2 regions of the Lysinibacillus sp. NPDC093688 genome follow, and region 2 is predicted to be linked to the other one. Evidence: riboswitches for the same ligand, from Rfam matches in the RefSeq annotation. Region 2 holds a riboswitch; the other holds the start of a gene.
What was found. A riboswitch is a leader RNA that binds a small molecule or an ion and turns the genes downstream of it on or off. The one in region 2 is predicted to bind thiamine pyrophosphate.
Positions count from the first base shown of each region.

Region 1: linked by a shared signal. The riboswitch ahead of thiW (energy coupling factor transporter S component ThiW) and the one ahead of thiM (hydroxyethylthiazole kinase) in region 2 are both predicted to bind thiamine pyrophosphate.

Region 1 is NZ_JBNNUX010000002.1:221,624-226,593, reverse strand. It holds gene ACQKN2_RS03275 (glycerophosphoryl diester phosphodiesterase membrane domain-containing protein) at 1-1,301, opposite strand, end outside; TPP riboswitch at 1,726-1,833, shown strand; gene thiW (energy coupling factor transporter S component ThiW) at 1,960-2,460, shown strand; gene ACQKN2_RS03265 (EVE domain-containing protein) at 2,532-2,978, opposite strand; gene ACQKN2_RS03260 (hypothetical protein) at 2,995-3,318, opposite strand; gene ACQKN2_RS03255 (MarR family winged helix-turn-helix transcriptional regulator) at 3,607-4,017, opposite strand; gene ACQKN2_RS03250 (VWA domain-containing protein) at 4,408-4,970, opposite strand, start outside.
Region 2 is NZ_JBNNUX010000008.1:21,527-26,496, reverse strand. It holds gene thiI (tRNA uracil 4-sulfurtransferase ThiI) at 1-65, shown strand, start outside; gene ACQKN2_RS08825 (alpha/beta-type small acid-soluble spore protein) at 216-431, shown strand; gene thiE (thiamine phosphate synthase) at 572-1,222, opposite strand; gene thiD (bifunctional hydroxymethylpyrimidine kinase/phosphomethylpyrimidine kinase) at 1,212-2,036, opposite strand; gene thiM (hydroxyethylthiazole kinase) at 2,036-2,791, opposite strand; TPP riboswitch at 2,878-2,976, opposite strand; gene mbcS (acyl-CoA synthetase MbcS) at 3,219-4,808, shown strand.

The DNA.
Region 1 (4,970 bases), on a different contig from region 2:
AGATCAAAAACATTCACATTTTTGCCGGACAGTCGTTTCAAATTCTCATCATGAATGACCGCAAGCTTGCCATCTTTCGTCTGCAAAATATCGAGCTCGATATAATCAGCACCTGTCCGAATGGCGCCTTCGAAGGCACCCATTGTATTCTCTATGCCTGAAATGGTGTCGCCCCGATGAGCCATAATGATGAACTTTTCATTGGCTTCTCCCCAATCAGTCAACAGGGCGGTTGCTCCCCAGCCTATAACAATAAGAATGAGCATTCCGAATGCAGTCAGCGCTGCACGATAACGTCGCATGAGCGAACGCTGCATATCGCGTCCTTTCCAGACAGAAGCATCGACTCCATCGGTATCAATGTCCACGCGGTCATGACCTTGATATCGTACATAAAGCAGGGTGATAATGGTAATGAACATTGGAGTCATAATTAGTGTTGCGATATACAAACCAAAGCTAAGCGCGATGCCAATGGTAATCATTAATCTAGAATCGCCATCCCCAATAGGAAGGAGAAACACGATTAGGGCGATTAGGGTAATCAGGCAGATAAGTAGAATGAACAGCAACAGGAAGATTACTGCCCATTCAAACACAGCTCTAACTAATGACCACTTACTACGCCAGAATAATCGCTTGCTCTCGCGAACGGCGTTCCAGAATTGATATTTGCCTTCTAATACCATAATCGGCAGAGCATAGATACAGATTAAGTTCAATGCCAAAATGAGCAGTCCTACGATGACAAGAGCGATAGTTCCAAAGGTTGTCTTCATCAGCTCACCCGTAATAAAGTTCGGAACCGTCATATTAGGCAATAGTGTTCCACCGATGTTGGCATCGAGTAGCGGGAACAGGAGCAATAAATAGAGAGCAAGTCCGAAAACCCCGATGCGCCATAAACCTGGCAAGCTAGAGATTGCCTTGAACAATACGGGGCGGATTCGTGCGCGCTTCTCTTGAATCCCATAGTACGCAATATAGAAGAGAACCGTGAACTCTGTGTAAATGAGCATGATGGCAATTGGCATCATTACCAGTACACTAAGTAGACCATATTTGCTGAACAAGAAGCGCAGAAGGTCATGATTGGCGGCTGCCTCGAAGCCCCCAACAGCCAGTAATTTGTTAAAAATTATGGATAACAACGGGATAAATACACTTATCGTTAGCAATTTGTATATCAATTCAAATATAAGAAAAGGACGGTACGCATACTTCCACACCTTTAAAATATCCCTCGTCATCTGAAAAGGCATAAATCTTAAACGATTCGTATTGGTTTGTTTCGTATTCATGGTTTTGGTTTTCCTTTAGTTAGTATCATGGTACATATTCCATTATATACCTACATTTCATTCATTCCAACAAGACTGTGGAGTGTAATGAGTGAGTATATAGTAGTTCTAGCTCCATTCTTTCGGGTGTGCTAAAATGGTAGTAACTATGATTGATTTCCCTGTTAAAACTCCTTGTATATCAAGGAAAACAGGCTGTCTTTACTACATTATTATTAGATCAATTATGCCTCGGCATAATTGCGTCTGGAATCGGCTTTGTGCTTGCACAAAGAATTCCTTTCCGATTCCGTGACATCCGCCGGAGGCTTTGGGCCAACGTGATGTTGGTCACTCAGTCATTGCCACAGGACGTGGCGTTCTTAGACTGAGTTCCTCTAGTTCAGCGGGTGTTTAGAAACCCGCTGAAAGAAGTTAAAACCATTATTACCACTAGGGGAGTCTTTAAAAGGCTGAGACGTATATTGTCATATACGGACCCTTTGAACCTGATCTAGTTCACACTAGCGGAGGGAAGTGGCGACACTTGCTTTTTACTATTTAAATGCAAGGCCGCTTCCTAATGTTTTTAGGGAGCGGCTTTTTTTCGCTCTAGCGGCGGAATTCCCTAGTTTATCGGGGATAACCAATAAATTCATATTTTAAAGGAGTGGAAATGATGTCAATTCGAAAATTAACAATCATGGCCTTATTAGTAGCAATTGCCGTAGCAGGTTCTACCTTTGTTTCAATACCAACGGGAATTGCACGTGCCTACCCTGTACAGCATGCTATTAATGTTATTGGTGCGATCATTCTTGGACCAGTACCTACTGTTATGGTCGCCTTTGTCACAGCCATTATTCGTATTTTAACAGGCACAGGCTCATTATTAGCAATACCTGGAAGTGTCATTGGTACTTTATGTGCAGCTCTTGCCTATAAATACAGCGGCAAACAATGGCTAGCAGGTATCGGTGAAATGTTTGGGACAGGTATTATTGCCTCACTTATTGCAGTGCCCTACGCACACTTATTAATGGGGACATCTGTTGCTGCATTATTTTTCATGCCTGCCTTTTTAACTTCAAGTACTATTGGTGCTGTTTTAGGCATTGTCGTTGCTAGCAATTTGCGTAGGACTGTATTTGTAACTAACCTTAATACTCTTCTTAAATAATGATTTAGGCAAATTAAAAACGTTGCTTTCTTAATTACCATTAAGAAAGTAACGTTTTTTTTCGGCCAAATTCACCCATACTTCAACGGTAATCCCATTTCATGAGCAATTAATAAAAAGTCTTTTTTGCTTATTTCAAAATGACCAAATCTGAATTTATAGCCATATTTCGATTTATCTTCTACAAATTCTAAATAATCTAAGATCCTTTTTATTGGTACAGCCTTAGCATCTTTGTAAAAGTCTATATCTCTTCTAAAAGGAATAAAATTTTCTGCCATTTGAAACTCGTATATTCGCTCGTCTTTTACCCTTCCAATTGCGGTAAATGCTCTTACAGGGGCATTATCGTCTAGACTTTTTTTAGGAGAATAATATATAATCCAGTCTCCTTTTCTCATTCGTTTCAAAGGTCTTTCTTTGCCGTGGCATAGCTGACTGAATCCTCCCTCAACCCCTTTTTGCACATGATTGAGAGATGCTACTCCAATCCAATATTTCGTGTCCTTTTCAGTCATAGGAAGAGCTCTCCTTTTATTTTGGGATCATTGTAAATGATTTTATTTTTTCATTTTCAAGAATCAACTTTTCTTCCAAAATCACTGGGCTTGGCAAACCATCCCAAGTAGTTGAAACGATAGCAACACATTCCATATCATCACCTTCAATATTTTGGATAGTTAACTTAAATCCTTTCGGCATAGGTGACGTGTAAAATTTCTGTATTTCTTTTCTTCCTTTAAAAATTTCACCTTTAAAATTTTTCAATTCCCCATGATCTGCATACATATCAGATAAATCTTGACCCTCTTCTTGTGCTCTTTTTAAATACTCCTTCATAACCTCTACTGCTTTCATATGTCATCACTCTTTCATTTTTATTGATAAGATTATCAATTATGCCTCGGCATAATTGCGTCCGGATTCGGCTTTGTGCTTAGGCCTGCGTGATGCAGGTCAGTTAGCCGTTATCGCATGGATGCGATGATTTTAGGCTAACATCCTTTATGAACTCCTTTCCGAATCCGTGACATCCGCCGGAGGCTTTAGGCCAACACGAAGTTGTTCACTCAGTCGTTGCCACAGGACGTGGCGTTCTTAGACTGAGTTCCTCTATTTCAGCAGGTTGCTGAAAGAAGTTAAACCCTATACACGATTTTCATATACTTTTGCCAAAATGCTTTTCAATTGCTCTTTTTCTTCCAATGAAAGTACGTTTAAAACTTCATTCTCAGAAATCGCAAGGGTCTTCATTAATTCTTCTGCCAAATTTTCACCCTGTTCCGTAAGGCATATTAAATTCTCTCTTCTATTTTCTTGATTTTTCTCCCTATACACATACTTTCTTTCTTCTAGACCATCGATAAAAAAGCGGACACTATTTTTATCCAACTTTAAAATCTGCCCTATTTGAATTTGGCTAAGTTTTTTTTCTTTTACTACCATCATGATCCCGACTTCTCTGGATTTCATTTGAAATTTTTCGCTAATATATTGCTCGAGATTCCCCTCTAAAGCCTCCGCTAATTTAAAACTTAGAAAACCAAATGAATTCATTATATTGGTCATACTTGATACCTCAAATCTTTAGTATTTAAAAATGATAGTAATATTTTATTACTATCATTGATTATTACATTTATATACATTATTTACAAGGAAAACTTTACTTTTTAAAAATTCTCTAATTCAGTTGTTGATTGGAGTGGAGACTGGGCGACTCCTTGGGGATTAGCGATAGAGGAACGAAGGCTAAAACCATCACATCCTGTGATAACGCCTTCGTGACCAACATCCTGTTGCCCCGACGCCCCCAGGAAAGCGCCCAGTCGGAACGGAAATCAACCCCACGTTATATATGTCATCTCCTGATAGCCCAAAAATAGAATTACAAAAAAAAAAACGATGGCTCATTACTATAAAGCAATGAACCATTGTTTTAAATTACTAGGATCGTTTTTTCATGCCCTTTAATAGCTGGGCTACATTTGTGTCCTCTGCCTGTATTGGTTTTTCCTCTACACGCTGTTCTTTTTTCTTCGGTCTTGTTAGGAAGCCCCAACCAAAGCGTCGAATGGTTATATCAATGAAGAATAATAGCATCCCTGCTAATAAAAGCCATGTTGCAATATTTTGGCGTTCCGCACCTTTTTTAGTAAATTCTCGGAACGCTTCGCTTGGTTCTTTCAAAACGGAGCCGCCTGTTTGCTTTGTTAGCTCTTCGACTAGCTTTTCATTCACTGGACGTAATTCATATTCAGCACTATAAGGCACACTTAAGCCAGCCTGGTAAATAGCCTGTTCTTCATCGGCAATGCGGAAGAAGATTAGTCCTGGTTTTGCTTGTACAACTGCCCGAACTTGTGATGCTGAAATTGTTTCAAGCTGTGTTTCAAGTTCTTCACCCGCTTCATTGACAGCAACAATATTTAAGAACGCCGCTTCATTTGTTGGGTCAGTGATGACAAATGAGCCGTCTGATTCTAGACGTACATCATAGGCAACATCGT
Region 2 (4,970 bases):
ATCGTGAAGTCTATATTTTCCCGAAAAAAGAACAAGAAGCCGATAAATTTGCGGATCTTCTATAGAAGAAACTTGCGATTTCATAAGAACCGACTCAAATGTCCATTTGAGTCGGCTTTTTTTGTCTACTTCCTTCTGAGGTACAATTTACCTATAATTTTTTTGTATTAAAAATCTAATAACGCACATTCTATATTCACAAGGAGGTGAGAAACATGACAAACAACAACAACCGCAGTTCAAACAAGCTTGCTGTACCTGGTGTAGAGCACGCACTTGATCAAATGAAATACGAAATTGCACAAGAATTTGGTGTTCAATTAGGAGCTGACGCTTCAGCTCGTGCTAACGGTTCCGTTGGCGGTGAAATCACTAAACGTCTTGTACAAATGGCAGAATCTCAATTAAAAGGTATGCCAAACAACCAATAATTGCATAATCAGCAATTAAAATTAAAACCAGTGACCGTAAAAGGCACTGGTTTTAGTTTGTTTAAATTGTTTATTTTTTATCCCGTATTAACGGGCAGTAATTTATCTATATAGAAAGAGAAGCGTCAGGTCCTCCCATTTCAATTCAATGAGAGCAAAGAAATAAGAGATGCTTTAAATGTAGAGACTGTATTTGAAATATCCTCACTTTCGCAAATCGCGGAAATAACTGCTATTCCATCTGCACCTGCTTTAAATACAGTATGTGCATTCGAGCAGTTTATGCCTCCAATTGCAACGATAGGGAGCTCCGGGTATTGTTTGCGAACTTGTTGTAAAAATTCAGTTCCACTAGGCGGTTTGGCGTCGCTTTTAGAGGTGGTTGAAAAAATTGGACCAATTCCTACATAGTCAGCACCATATTGTAGAGCAGTTTGTAATTCAGCTTGTGAATGAACAGAAACCCCTAGAATCATATTGCCAATTTTTTCACGTACCATCGACACAGGAAAATCTTCTTGGCCAATATGAACACCATCTGCACTAAGTTTTATAGCTAGTTCTACATTATCATTGACGATAAACGGAACATGATACTGTTGACAGAGCTTTTGACATTTGCGAGCAAAATTTTCATATGCTTGTCCAGTTAGTGTATTTAACCCTTTTTCACGGTATTGAAACATTGTAATTCCGGATTGGAGAGCTTTCTCTAAAACGTTTATTGGCTCCTGATTGAAAACATTACCTGTACCCATAATAAAATATAGCTGTAGATCGTCACGTTTCATGAATGATCACCTCGCAGGAATCCTTATAGTTTTGATAAGCAAAATGATTTGTTGGACCATGGCCATTACCTATAGATAAATCATGAGTTATGGCTAATTGAATAAATTTTTTAGCTTCCTCAATTGCTTCTTCTATAGGTAGCCCAAGACTAAGAAAAGCAGTTAATGCTGCGGAAAACGTACAGCCTGTACCATGCGTGTTTTTTGTTGCAATACGAGTAGACTGCATGGAAAACGATCGACCATCTTGAAAAAATACATAATCAGTAGCATAACATTTATCCTCTAAATGACCGCCTTTCATAACGACGCATTGAACGCCTGTTTGTAATAAGACCTGAGCTACTTCTTTAATATCTGCTAAAGAATTGATTTTCCTTCCAGAAAGGGTTTCGGCCTCAGGGATGTTTGGCGTTACAATTGTTGCTAAAGGTAGCAAATCACTTCGTAATGCCTCAATTGCTTCTTGCTGTAATAAACTTTCGCCACCTTTTGCAATCATAACAGGATCTACAATAAGCGGAATATTTACTTCGGCTAAAATATGTGCAATTGATTGGATGATTTCGGAGGAAAATAGCATTCCTGTTTTAATAGCACTAATTGAAAAATCCTCGATTAGCGCACTAAGTTGTTTTTCAATAAAGCTCACTTCAATTGGTAATACACCCGATACACCCAGTGTATTTTGGGCCGTTAAAGCTGTAATAACAGATGTTCCAAACACTTTTAATTCCTGAAATGTTTTTAAATCAGCCTGTATGCCTGCGCCGCCGCCACTATCTGAACCAGCAATTGTCGTTACAATATCCACTATTCTTCACCACCCTTGGAAAGGCGATGTAGTTCATTCAATACAGCAATTTGAAAATCGCCAATGAATCGAGTAGAAGAAGCAGCTTTTTCTGCCAATTTTTTATAAAGTGATAATGTTTCTAGCAATTGGTCAAACGGTTGATTTCCTGCGGCGTAGGATGCACAACATAATGCACTCAATAAGCAACCTGTTCCAGTAACTTCTGTCATTTGAGCATTTCCACCTGTAACCCATTGCTGATGTGTGCCATCAGTAATAAAATCCTTTTCACCGGTCACAATAACAATACAATTGTATTGTTGAGCTACTTTCTGTGCCTCAACTTCTACAGAAATTGAACCACTACCACTATCTACGCCTTTTTGTTGCCAGTCTACATTGGCAATTGCCGCTAGCTCTCCGATATTACAACGTATTGCCGCAAATTTAATGTCCTTCAGTAATTGCTGTACCGTTTGTTTTCGGTAAGATGTTGCACCGGCAGCAACAGGATCTAAAATAACGGGAATGCCAAGAGCATTTGCTTTTTTCCCTGCAAGTAACATGGATTCTTTCATTCGCTCATTTAGGGTACCGATATTGATCAATAAGCCTGAGGCGATTGTGACCATTTCTTCAACCTCGTGACCGTCATCAGCCATGACTGGAGAAGCGCCTATTGCTAATAAGCCGTTTGCTTGAAAATTAGCCACAACGTAATTAGTCATGCAATGGATAAGTGGATTTTGTTTACGAATCGTTTGAAATATCAATTTAAGTCCTCCTCGTTGGATGGACGTAAGCGTGCAAAAAAGACTCTTTTTCGTGCAAAAAACACGTAAAAGAGCCTTTCATCAGTAATTCGATGTGAACTGCTCCCTACGTCAGTATTAACTAACAGGTTCAAAGGGTCAGGTTTTACCTTCTCAACTCTAAATGAGTCCCCCTGCAATCTTGCTTTTAGTTGACCAAAATGTACCATATTATTCATTTGTGTTCAATAGGGAGTTTTTTTCTTCATTCAGATTTTCTGTGCGAAAGCGACGATTACGCCAAGTTGAAATGGATAGAAGCAATACGTGACTGATGCCATATAGCAGAGCATGATAGTTGTCACGACTTTCATGAATTAGAGTGAATTCCATTGAAAATGATAAAAATTGAGTTTTATAATGGGCGTAACAAAAGGGGGCATTTGCCATGAAAAGAGAAGATTTAATCGCACCAGAATGGTATAACATTTCAGAGGAAATTGAAAAATATGCACAGGATTCTACCAAAAACGCATTATTAGTTTATAACGAAAACGGAGAAATTCAGTACATTACATATGCAGCCTTACTTGAAAAGGCCAATCAGGCAGCACATGTATTTACCTCTCAAGGTTTGAAAAAAGGTGATGTTATTTTAATTATGGTACCGAGATCAGTGGAAGCGTATATTGTGTACATTGCGGCGTTAAAGGCAGGTTTAACTATTATACCTAGTTCAGAAATGCTGAGATCTAAGGATATTGAATATCGAATCAATCACGCTAACGCAAAAGGTGTTGTTGCATTTGAGCCTTATATTGAACAATTTGATAGTGTTGAAAATTTACAAGAAATACAGCAATTTGTCATTGGTCATGCACATGAACCTTGGCAGCCATTGCTTGAAAAAATGCAAAGCCAACCAAAAAGCTACTTTAATTCTACACCAACTAAGAGTACAGACATTGCATTTTTAGCATATACAAGTGGTACAACAGGCAATCCAAAGGCAGCAGTACATACACATAGCTGGGGTTACGCACACTTACGAACTACTGCACCAAATTGGTTAGGTGTTCAAGAAGGTGACATAGTATGGGCTACAGCAGCTCCTGGCTGGCAAAAATGGATTTGGAGTCCGTTCCTCGCTACTTTAGGAAGTGGTGCAACAGCATTTGTTTACAAAGGTCACTTTGATGCGGGTACTTACCTTGCACTGATTGAAAAATTCAATATTAATATTCTGTGTTGCACACCAACCGAATATCGATTTATGGCGAGTCTTGAAAATTTACAAGATTTCAATGTAAGTACAATACGTCAGGCTGTGTCAGCGGGCGAACCTTTAAATAGTGAAGTGATAAAAGTATTTTCCGAGGTTTTTAATTTACAAGTACGAGATGGCTATGGACAAACAGAGAATACATTACTTGTTGGTACAATGGTAGGGATGGAGGCTAGAATGGGCTCAATGGGTAAACCTACCCCGGGTAATTCTGTTGAAATTATCAATGATTTTGAAAGTCCTGTTGCGGTCGGAGAAGTTGGAGATATTGCTGTACACTGTGAAACGCCCGCGTTATTTAAAAAATATTTAAACGATCCAGAACGGACAAATTTACAATTTAGAGGCGATTGGTATATTACCGGTGATCGTGCATATAAAGATGAAGATGGCTATTATTGGTTTGAAGGACGTGGAGATGATGTCATTATATCGTCTGGGTATACGATTGGCCCATTTGAGGTAGAAGATGCGTTATTGAAGCATCCTGCAGTGAAAGAAACTGCCGTTGTCGCGAGTCCAGATGAGATTCGTGGAAATCTCGTAAAGGCGTTTGTTGTGCTCTGTGAAGGAGAAGTTGGTAATGAAACACTTATAAAAAAACTACAAAACCATGTAAAAACTTTAACAGCCCCATATAAATATCCTCGTGTGATTGAGTTTGTTACTGAGCTACCAAAGACTACATCAGGCAAAATTCGTCGTGTCGAATTACGAGAGCAAGAAAAAATCCATTCTATCACTCATCATTAATTTCCTAGGAAATAATGTCGAAAATCAAAGTTCCTGCTTTTTTTATGAACTTTGATTTTTTTTTTATATTAGGTAATGTATTATTATAGGTTGGATAAGTTAAAGCTTTTGCAAAGTGTTGGAGATCAACCCCGTGTTATGGCGATAGGCCATATTATTGCA